Regions from separate parts of the Marivivens aquimaris genome, predicted to be linked through region 2. Evidence: riboswitches for the same ligand, from Rfam matches in the RefSeq annotation. Region 2 holds a riboswitch; each other region holds the start of a gene.
The links. Region 2 has a riboswitch for cobalamin ahead of IF204_RS15635 (DUF4198 domain-containing protein). Riboswitches for the same ligand answer to the same signal wherever they lie in the genome.
Positions count from the first base shown of each region.

Region 1: another riboswitch for cobalamin. It lies ahead of cobW (cobalamin biosynthesis protein CobW); the one in region 2 lies ahead of IF204_RS15635 (DUF4198 domain-containing protein).
Region 3: another riboswitch for cobalamin. It lies ahead of IF204_RS04820 (aromatic ring-hydroxylating oxygenase subunit alpha); the one in region 2 lies ahead of IF204_RS15635 (DUF4198 domain-containing protein).

Region 1 is NZ_JADBGB010000001.1:3,019,665-3,022,938, forward strand. Features, by position in the region: gene IF204_RS14920 (GNAT family N-acetyltransferase) at 1-79, opposite strand, end outside; gene cobW (cobalamin biosynthesis protein CobW) at 76-1,137, opposite strand; cobalamin riboswitch at 1,173-1,391, opposite strand; gene smc (chromosome segregation protein SMC) at 1,603-3,274, shown strand, end outside.
Region 2 is NZ_JADBGB010000001.1:3,146,137-3,149,410, forward strand. Features, by position in the region: gene IF204_RS15630 (MYG1 family protein) at 1-674, opposite strand, end outside; cobalamin riboswitch at 842-1,058, shown strand; gene IF204_RS15635 (DUF4198 domain-containing protein) at 1,189-1,974, shown strand; gene cbiM (cobalt transporter CbiM) at 1,980-2,591, shown strand; gene IF204_RS15645 (cobalt ABC transporter permease) at 2,596-3,180, shown strand; gene cbiQ (cobalt ECF transporter T component CbiQ) at 3,184-3,274, shown strand, end outside.
Region 3 is NZ_JADBGB010000001.1:955,895-959,168, forward strand. Features, by position in the region: gene IF204_RS04815 (hybrid-cluster NAD(P)-dependent oxidoreductase) at 1-837, opposite strand, end outside; gene IF204_RS04820 (aromatic ring-hydroxylating oxygenase subunit alpha) at 834-2,069, opposite strand; cobalamin riboswitch at 2,181-2,388, opposite strand; gene IF204_RS04825 (MurR/RpiR family transcriptional regulator) at 2,470-3,274, opposite strand, start outside.

The sequences.
Region 1 (3,274 bases), 130 kb from region 2:
ACTGCATCAGCGCGTGCGACGACTTGAGCAAAGCCGTCGCCTGCGGATGATGCGGACTGTTCTTCTCGACGAAGATCATGCCGACAGAGCTTCGGTGATCGCCGCCTGATCGAGCCCAGCTTCACCGATAACGACGAGGCGCGTGCTGCGCTCGCCGCTGAACGGCTGGTCGAAGTAGGTTTCGATACGCGGTCCGACAGCTTGTAGCGTTTGGCGCATCGGCTTGCCTTCGACAGCGACAAAGCCCTTCAGGCGCAGGATGTCGTGTGCCTTGATCACGTCGACGACCTTGGCCGAGAACGCCTTGGCGTCGGCAACTTCGCCGAGGGTCACGACGAACGACTCAAATTCGTCGTGGCCGTGCTCGTGTTCGTGGTCATGATCGTCGTGGTCGTCATCATCGTGGTGATGGTGGTGGTGCACTTCGTGACGGGCTTCGAGGTCGTTTTCAGCGCCGATGCCTTGGCCCAGCAGAACGTCGACAGGAAGCGCGCCCATGGTGGCTTTGACCACCTGAACACCGTCACGGCTTTCGCCTTTCAGTTTGGCGGTCAGCGCTTCAGCTTCGTCGGCGGTCAGCAGGTCGGTCTTGTTGACGACGATCATGTCGGCGCAAGCGATCTGGTCTTCGAACAACTCCGAAAGCGGGGTTTCGTGGTCGAGGTTCTCGTCCAGTTTGCGCTGGGCATCGACGGCTTCGACGCTGTGCGCGAAACGACCTTCGGTCACGGCCTTGCCGTCAACAACGGTCACAACGCCATCGACGGTCACTTTGGTCGAGATACCCGGCCAGTTGAACGCGCGGACCAGCGGCTGCGGCAGGGCGAGGCCCGAGGTTTCGATGACAATGTGGTCCGGCTTGTTCTCGCGCTCGAGCAGCTTTTCCATCGTCGGAATAAAGTCGTCGGCCACGGTGCAGCAGATGCAGCCGTTCGACAGCTCCATCACGTCCTCTTCGGTGCAGGTCTCTTCGCCGCAGCCCTTGAGGATGTCGCCGTCTACGCCGAGGTCACCGAATTCGTTGATGATCAGCGCGATGCGCTTGCCGTTGGCGTTCTGCAGCATGTGACGGATCAGCGTGGTTTTACCTGCGCCAAGGAAACCGGTCACAACAGTTGCGGGGATTTTAGCGGCCATAATTCTCTCTTTCATCGTCCGTCACACCCGACGGCATGGTTATATCCGGCGCGGTCGGTCTCCTGGCTCGCGGGTCAAGGCGTTTTCCTGCCTTCCCGAGCGGACCCAGTGGCGGAGTGGAAAACGCTCTCCGCATACAGTCGCGGGGGCGGCTGCGGATTTGGCCTTCCGGAGGGGATCCGGCCTTACCGCATTCCCGGTTATCCTCGGATGCTTTGCACCACGGAAGAGGCACCGTGCGGCGTCTTTGTGCGCTTTGTTTTGCTGGGGCGTCAAGGCGGATTGCGACAGCATCGCGCGCAGGAACGGCGGTATGAATGCACCAAAGCTGCCTGCGTTCAGGCCGTAATTCTGTCGATATATTGTGGATAAGTGGGGTGCGGATAGCAGATTGTGGGCAGTTTCGTTGACTCGCCGCCGATCTGCCGTCCAACTTGAGTGTAACGGAATCAGTTAGGTGACCACGTGAAGTTCAACAAACTGCGGCTCAACGGTTTCAAAAGCTTTGTCGACCCGACAGAGCTGGTGATTGCCGAAGGTCTGACCGGTGTGGTCGGGCCGAACGGGTGCGGAAAGTCGAACCTCCTTGAGGCACTGCGCTGGGTCATGGGTGAAAACCGCCCTAAGGCGATGCGCGGCGGCGGTATGGAAGACGTGATCTTCGCCGGAACCACCAAGCGTCCCGCCCGCAACTTTGCCGAGGTCGCGCTGGTCATCGATAACGCGGACCGCCTCGCGCCCGCTGCGTTCAACGATCAGGACAATCTCGAAATCGTGCGCCGTATCACGCGTGATATTGGCTCGGCCTACAAGGTCGGCACCAAGGAAGTCCGCGCTCGTGACGTGCAGATGCTGTTTGCAGATGCGTCCACCGGTGCGCACTCGCCCGCGCTTGTTCGTCAGGGCCAGATCTCCGAACTCATCAACGCCAAGCCCAAGGCCCGCCGCCGCATCCTCGAAGAGGCCGCCGGTATCTCGGGCCTCTATCAGCGACGTCACGAAGCAGAACTGAAGCTGAAAGCGGCGGAGCAAAACCTCGAACGTGTCGATGATGTGGTCGAACAGCTGGCGAACCAGCTTCAGCAACTCGCCCGTCAGGCCCGTCAGGCCGCCCGCTACCGCGAGATCGGCGAGAACCTTCGCAAGTCGGAAGGGATGCTCCTCTACCGCCGCTGGAAAGAGGCCGAGGATGCCCGCCTTGCCGCTGTTGCCGCGCTGCGCGAACAAACTGTCTCTGCTTCGCAGGCCGAAAGCGCTGCCCGTGCCGCCACTGCCGCCCGCGTGAAATACGAGGACGGAATGCCGAAGGTCCGCGAGGAAGAAGCGATTGCCGGTGCCGTGCTGCAACGTCTTCAGGTTCAGCGCGACTCGCTCAAAGAACAGGAGCAACGCGCACTCGAACGTATCCAGACGCTGAAAAACCGCATCGACCAGCTTGCCCGCGACATGGAGCGCGAGGCTGGGCTGAACACGGATGCTGTCGAAACCATTGATCGCCTTGAGTGGGAGCAGCGCGAGATCGCCAAGGCCAACGAGGGCCAACCCGAGCGGTTCGAGATCGCTCAGGAGGCCGCCCGCGATGCTGCGTCCGTCATGCAGGAGCGCGAGGCTGAGCTGTCAGAACGGACCGAAGATGTTGCCCGCCTTGCTGCACGTCACCAATCGACGCAGCGCCTGATCGAAGACTGCCGTAAGACGCTGGCCAAAGCTGACGCCGATGCAGAGCGCGCCAAGGCTGCGCTTGTCGATGCGGAGGCTGCGCTGGCCAAGGCTGAGTCTGATTTCGAAGCGGCGACCGAAGCCGAGGAAGTCGCGCAGGCCACCGCCGAACGTGCCGAAGAAACCCTCGCCGAAGCTGAAGCAGCGCGTGCCGACATTCAGCAACGCGAAGCGGATGCACGAGCGCTCCGGTCCTCGGCCGAAGGCGAAGCCAATGCGCTGCGTGCTGAGGTTGCCGGTCTGGCCAAGCTGGTGGAGCGCGAAAGTGGCGGCGACGGGCAGGTGCTCGATCTGCTCACCGTGCGTTCTGGCTATGAAAAAGCGCTGGGCGCGTCGTTGGCTGATGACCTCCGCGCGCCTGCCATCACCGCTGACAAAGTGTCGGGTTGGGCCGAGCTGAGCGCCTATGCGAACCCGC
Region 2 (3,274 bases):
TGATCGGCGCCAGCGCGCTCGACTGCGGGGCGGAACGGCATACCCATCGGCAATTCGAGCACGCGGCCTTCGCCGGCGTCCTCGATGGCTTTCATCACAATGGATTCGGCGCGGCGCTTGGCGGCTTTGTTCTTGATCGACGCTTCAACGAAAGCGCGGGCGACGATCAGCGCCTCTGCAAAGGCTTCGTCGTCGGCGCCCGGGGTGCGGTTGTCGAAAACGGGCTTCAGGCTTTCCAGAAGGACGGGCAGGGTGAGGCTGGAAAAATGCGGACCTGCGATCGAGGGGTTCACCACGCCGTTGTCCATCAGGTCGATCGGTAGAACGAAGCCTTTGTCGAAGGACTTCCAGATCGTCTCGATATCATCCTCAGGCACGCCAGAGGCGCGCAGGTATTCCTCGCCGAAGTGCTTCCAGACCAGACCGAAGGAACTGTACGGCTGTTCATCTTCGCGCAGCGGCGAAGGGCGTTGGTGGTGGTCGAAAATCATCGCATCGGCGACGTAGTCACGGCCCACGTCATAGATGATCTTTCCTTCGCCCGGGATGATCCACTCGGGGTCGCGGCTCCGGACGATCTTGGCCTCGGGGTAGAGGCGGGTAAGAATCACGGAGGACAGAAGCTCGTCGGCGTGGAAGCCGCCGGAGTGGGTCACGAGGTATTGGATGGTCATGGAAATAGGCGCCAGTGCAATTCGGATAGGCAGGGACTAGGCCTGCGCGGGTCGCGCGGAACCTAGCCGAGGCAAAACCCTATGACAAACAGATAGAAAATTCATCACTGACGCGAGCGACGCGCCCTGCGTCGTGTTCGACCATTGACAGGGCACCCGAATAAAGCGAACACAGTTGATGTGACCGGTTCTGCCGCATCCGACTACGATGGGGTGGAAGCAAAAGGGAATACGGTGAGGCGTACCCAACAGGGACCGAGACCGTAGCTGCCCCCGCAACTGTGAGCGGTGAGCGTGTCCGACGATGCCACTGGGATTTCCCGGGAAGGCCGGACAACGCGACGACCCGCGAGCCAGGAGACCTGCCGCCACATGGTCCTTGACCGGACCTTCTGACCGGACGCCGGGGTGAGCGTCTGGCCCGGAGTGGCAAAAAACCGTTTCGCGCCTGTATCCCCGTCAGTCCCTTCATAACGCTTGGCTTTGCCTTGCGCGTCATTTGGAGGACGACACATTGAAGAAACTCTTGCTGGCATCTTTTGCAGCAACATGTCTGGCGCAGACCGCGTCGGCACACTTTTTACTTCCCTACACCGACCAGACCCAGATCGAGCGTCCCGGCGATGTGCCGATGCAGCTCATCTTCTGGCATCCGTTCGAAAACGGCTTTGTCATGGATCTGGCGGAGCCCGAAGAATTCTACGTCATTCACAGCGGTGAAAAGACCGACCTGATGGACACTCTAAAGCAAACGAGCTTCGAGGGTTCGCAGAATGCCGGCCAATCCTATCAGGCCAGCGTGCCCGTGAAGCGTTCGGGTGACTATGTCGTCGTGACGGTGCCGCAGCCCTACTACGAAGACACCGAAGACAAATACATCCAGCAGTTCACCAAGGTCATGCTGAACCGCAACGGCCTGCCGACCGATTGGAGCGAGGTTCTGGACCTCCCCGCAGAGATCCAGCCGCTTAACAAACCCTACAATATGATCGTCGGCTCCACCTTCTCGGGCCGTGTCCTCGCTGATGGCGAGCCTGTTGCAGGCGTCGAGATCGAAGTCGAATACGTGGCCGCCGTGCCGGACATGGCGCAGTCGTCCACCACTACACCGAGCGTCACCACGATGCCAGGCGGAGCGGTCGTCGCGATCAGTGATGCCAACGGTTACTTCACCTTCGGCGTGCCGCGCGCCGGCTGGTGGGGCTTTGCCGCGCTGGGCGCAGGCAAGACGACCGAATTCGACGGCAAAGAACTCAGCCAGGACGCAGTGATCTGGGTCCACGCCTACGAGATGGAGTAAAGAGAATGCATATCCTTGATGGTGCCCTCACGACCCCAGTTCTTTTCGGCGGAGCGGCCCTGACCGTCGCCGGTATCGGCATCGGCCTGAATAAACTGACACTGGAACGCATCCCCGCCGCAGGGGTGCTGTCCGCCTCGTTCTTTGTCGCCTCGCTCATTCACGTGCCGATCGGCGTGTCCTCTGTTCACCTGATCCTCAACGGCCTCGCAGGTCTGATCCTCGGCTGGGCGGCGTTCCCTGCACTGTTCGTGGGTCTGCTTTTGCAAGCCGTGTTCTTCGGCTTTGGCGGGATCACCGTGCTCGGCGTCAACGCGATCAACATCGCTGGCCCTGCGGTTCTGACGGGCTTGCTGTTCCGTCAGCTGATCGAAAGCAGCACGCCCAACATGGCTTCGATCTGGGCAGGTTTCGCTGGCGCCTTCTCTATCGCCCTCACTACCATCATGGTCGGCCTGTCGCTCGCGCTTTCGGGTGAGGAGTTCATCCCCGCCGCCTACGCCGTCTTCTGGGCCCACATCCCGATCATGGTCGTCGAAGGCCTGCTGACCGGCGCTGCGGTGTACCTCGTGCGCAAGGTGCGGCCCGATCTGTTCCTTGCCGTGAGCGGTGCGTAATCCGATGCGGGCATATCTACTGGCCGCCGCGATTGCGCTGGCCCCGCTGCCTGCGCTTGCGCACAAGGTCATCTTTGGCGTGTTCCCGTCCGGCGACATGATCGAAGGCGAGCTGGGTTTTTCCAATGGCGACATGGCCGTCGATCAACTGGTCGAGGTCTTCGATCAGAATGGCGAAAAGCTGGGCGAAGCGACCACCGACGCGGACGGTTTCTTTGTCTATCAGCCGAGCGAAGCCATCACCCACGTTTTCCGCGCCGACCTTGGCGCGGGCCACGTCGGTGAGGTCGAAATGCCTGCTGCCGAAGTTGGCGAAATTCTCGGCATCGCCGCCGAAGAAGAAGCGCTGCGCGAGGCTGCACCAGTGGTCTCCGATGGTGCGGGCGGCGTGACCGTTGCCGCGCTGACGCTGGAGGAAAAGCTCGCAATTGCAGAGATCGTGCGCGACGAAATCCGTCCGCTCCGCCGCGAGATCACTGCCTATAAAGAGCACAACAACCTCCAGACCATTCTGGGCGGTCTGGGCTATATCGTCGGTCTCTTCGGGGTCGGCTTCTACTTCGCGGCCCGCCGCAAATTGGCCGCCTGACCGATGTCGCAACCCCTTTTGGCCGCCGGTAGTGAGAAGAGTACGAGCGACAGCCTTTTGTCGCGCGGCTCGCTGGCTGCGCTCGACCCGCGTA
Region 3 (3,274 bases), 2.2 Mb from region 2:
AAAGACCACCTCGGCGCTGACAGTCTCGTCGGGGATGACGTCATCTTCCATCGGCGCGACATCGTCTTCCTCGGCGGGCTGGAAGCTTTCCTGATGGTAGCGCTCCATATCGAAGCCGAGGCCCACAAGCGCTTCTCGCACCGAATGCATGAAGCTTTCGGGGCCGCAGCAGAACACTTCGCGTTCCAGATAGTCAGGCGTGATTTGGCTGAGCATCAGCTGGTTGAAACGGCCCTGATAGCCAGTCCACGGACGGAACGGGTCTGTTTCCTTGACCACGAATTTCAGGTCGAGTTCGGGGAAACGGCTGGCCATATGCTCCAGACGCTGACGGAAGATGATCTCAGACGGGCGGCGGGCGCAGTTGATGAACATCACGTCCGCAGGGCGGCCACTGTCGAACATCCACGTGGTCATCGACACCATCGGCGTGATGCCCGAACCGGCAGAGATGAACAGGTATTTGTCCGACGGGTGGAAGTGGTTCGAAAACCGCCCCGCAGGCCCCATCGCAGTAATCCGCATCCCCGGCTTCAGGTGATCCAGCATCCAGCGCGTGCCCATGCTGCCTTCCTGCGCTTTCACAGTAATCGTCAGCGTGATCGGGCGGGAGGGCGAGGAAGAGATCGTATAGGTGCGGTAAAGCGGACCGCCCGGTACGGGCAGCTCCAGTGTAACGAACTGGCCAGGCACGTAGGAGAACAGCGCGCCCGAGGGCGCTTGGAAACAGAAGGTCGCGACGTTCGGCGCTTCAGGGATGACCGAAATGCATTCGAGCGGCTCGGACGCATCCCAGAACGTGACTGGCGCGGAGATATTGGGCTGGTGGAGTGTCATTCTGCTGCTACCGCAAGGTCGGTGGTTTCATCGGAAAGGGTCGCGCAATACCAGTTCACGAACTGGTTCACGCCATCCTCGTGCGAGGCAGAGTAGGGACCGGGCTCGTAAGCGGGCGAGTTGATGCCCTGCTGGTTGTTCTCTACGACTTCGCGGTCTTCGTCGTTGGTGTGGGTCCAGACATGAGTGAGCGTTTCGAGGTCGTAATCCACGCCCTCGACCGCATCTTTGTTCACAAGCCACGTGGTCTGCACTTCGGTCTGCTGCGGGCCAATCGGAGTCACGCGGAAGGTAATTGAGTGATCGGGCAGGAAGTGGTTCCACGTTGTCGGGTAGTGGAACATCAGGAGCGGGCCGGCATTGGCGACCGGCACGTTGCCGAGGAACTTCGACACCGCAGGCTTGCCGTTCATGGTGTAGCTGACTGCGCCGTCCAGCAGCGGCATACGCGCCACGCGGAACTGGCCGTCATCCGACATGCGGAAGCGCGACGGGATGCCAGCGGCTTCGTTCTGGCGGAAGTGGTTCTCGATCTTCTCGGGGAAAGAACCATCGGCGGACACACCGGTGATGCTCGGATCTTCGGGGTAGGTACGGCAAAGCGACGGGTGGTTGCCCGCACAGTGATAGCACTCGCGGTTGTTCTCCCACACGAGCTTCCAGTTGCCTTCTTCGATGATGGTCGACTGGAACGCGACCTTGGCGTTCGACAGATCGTGCGGCGCAAGGTAGGCGCCAGCCTTGTTCGCGAAGGTGTCGAAGTCCGGCGCTTCGTCGGCAATGCAGATGAACACGAGACCATTGAGAACGCGGCAGTGAACAGGCTTCAGACCGTGCTGGCGGGGATCGAACTCCGGTCCCATATCGCGGGCCCAAAGGAGTTTGCCGTCAAGGTCATAGGTCCACTGGTGGTAGGGACACACGAGCTTTGCCACTTGGCCGGTCTTGCCCTTGCAGATGATCGAACCACGGTGACGGCAGGTGTTGTGGAACGCACGGATTTCCTTGTCGGCGCCGCGCACCACGGTGATCGAATAGCTGCCGATCTTCTGGGTGATATAGCTGCCGGTCTTGGGCAGGGCGCAAGCGGGCGTGGCAAAGAGCCACTCGCGGGCAAAGATCTTTTCGATATCGAGATCGAAGATGCCCTGATCGTTATAGAAAGCCTGCGGCAGAGAATATCCCGGCTTACGCTGGGCGATGAGTTCGCGTGCTGTCTGACTTGCGTCCATTTTGATCTCCGAAGCCTGTAACAAGGCCGAAATAGGTATGGGCAGACAGCAGGAGACAACCGGCACGCAGAGGAGTTGCGCGACGCGAGCTCCGCCCCCACCGCCGCCCGCGGTTTGACGTAGTGTCCGGCTGGTTTCCGGGCTTGGACCTCAGAGTTGTAACGATGCCTTCCCGGGATGTCTCCTCCTCCCAGTGGCGTAATATCGTTACAATACAGTTCCTTACCGTTGCGGGGGCAGCGCCGGAATTACACCGGCTTCCCAATTATCGACCCCGCAATTTCCATCGCGAGGCCGCACCTGACATGTCGCTACCCTAGAAGAAGAGTGCTCCGAATCTGGTTCAATTCCGACTCTCGGATTGCAAAATGAGACGAAGGCGTCGCTGCGTTGCAGCTTTTTACGGTTTGCGGAACAGGCGGGCGGCTTCGAACACCTCGTCGAGTCTATCAAAGCGTTCCTTGGTGCGCGGCCAGTTCTCTTCCTGCACCGCGCCGATCAGCGTCTCCAGCAGCATCATGGTGGACACGTTGGAGTCCCACGCCGATGGGATCTCGACCCAGCACTGGAACACGTAGTCCGCCACGCTCGCCACGGGGGAGGCCCACTGGTCGGTTATGAGGATCACCGTCAGTTCACGTTCCTTGGCCAGTTCGGCAAGGCGCAGCAGGTTGGTCTCGTATCTGCGGATGTCGAACATCAGCAGCGTGTCGCCCTTTTTCATGTCCAGCACGTAGTGGGGCCATGTCGCGGAAGAGCTGGTCATATGGGTGACGCGCTCGCGGATCGCTTGGAAGTGGGTAAAGGCGTATTCCGCAAGCGCGCGGGTAATACGGCCACCCACAATATAGAGGCGGCCAGAGGTATCCGACATTTCCTTGGCCGCTTCATCGAATTTGTCGTGGTCGATATTGGACAGCGTCTGGCTGAGGTTCCGCGTCACCGCCTGCGAGAAACGGTTGAGCAGATGACTCTCGGGCGCTTCGGTCGCCCAATTGGCGCGGCGCTGCGTGGGGCCTTGGACCTTTGCCTGTAGTTCGGACAGCAAAGCCTGATGGAACTGGGGGAAGCCCTTGAAGCCCAGCTTGCCGACAGTTCGCGCGACTGTAGGCGTAGACACACCCGCATTCTGCGCCACCACGGTAATAGAGGCGATGCCCGCTGCGGGGTAATTCTCCAGCAGACGATTTGCGAACTTCTTCTCG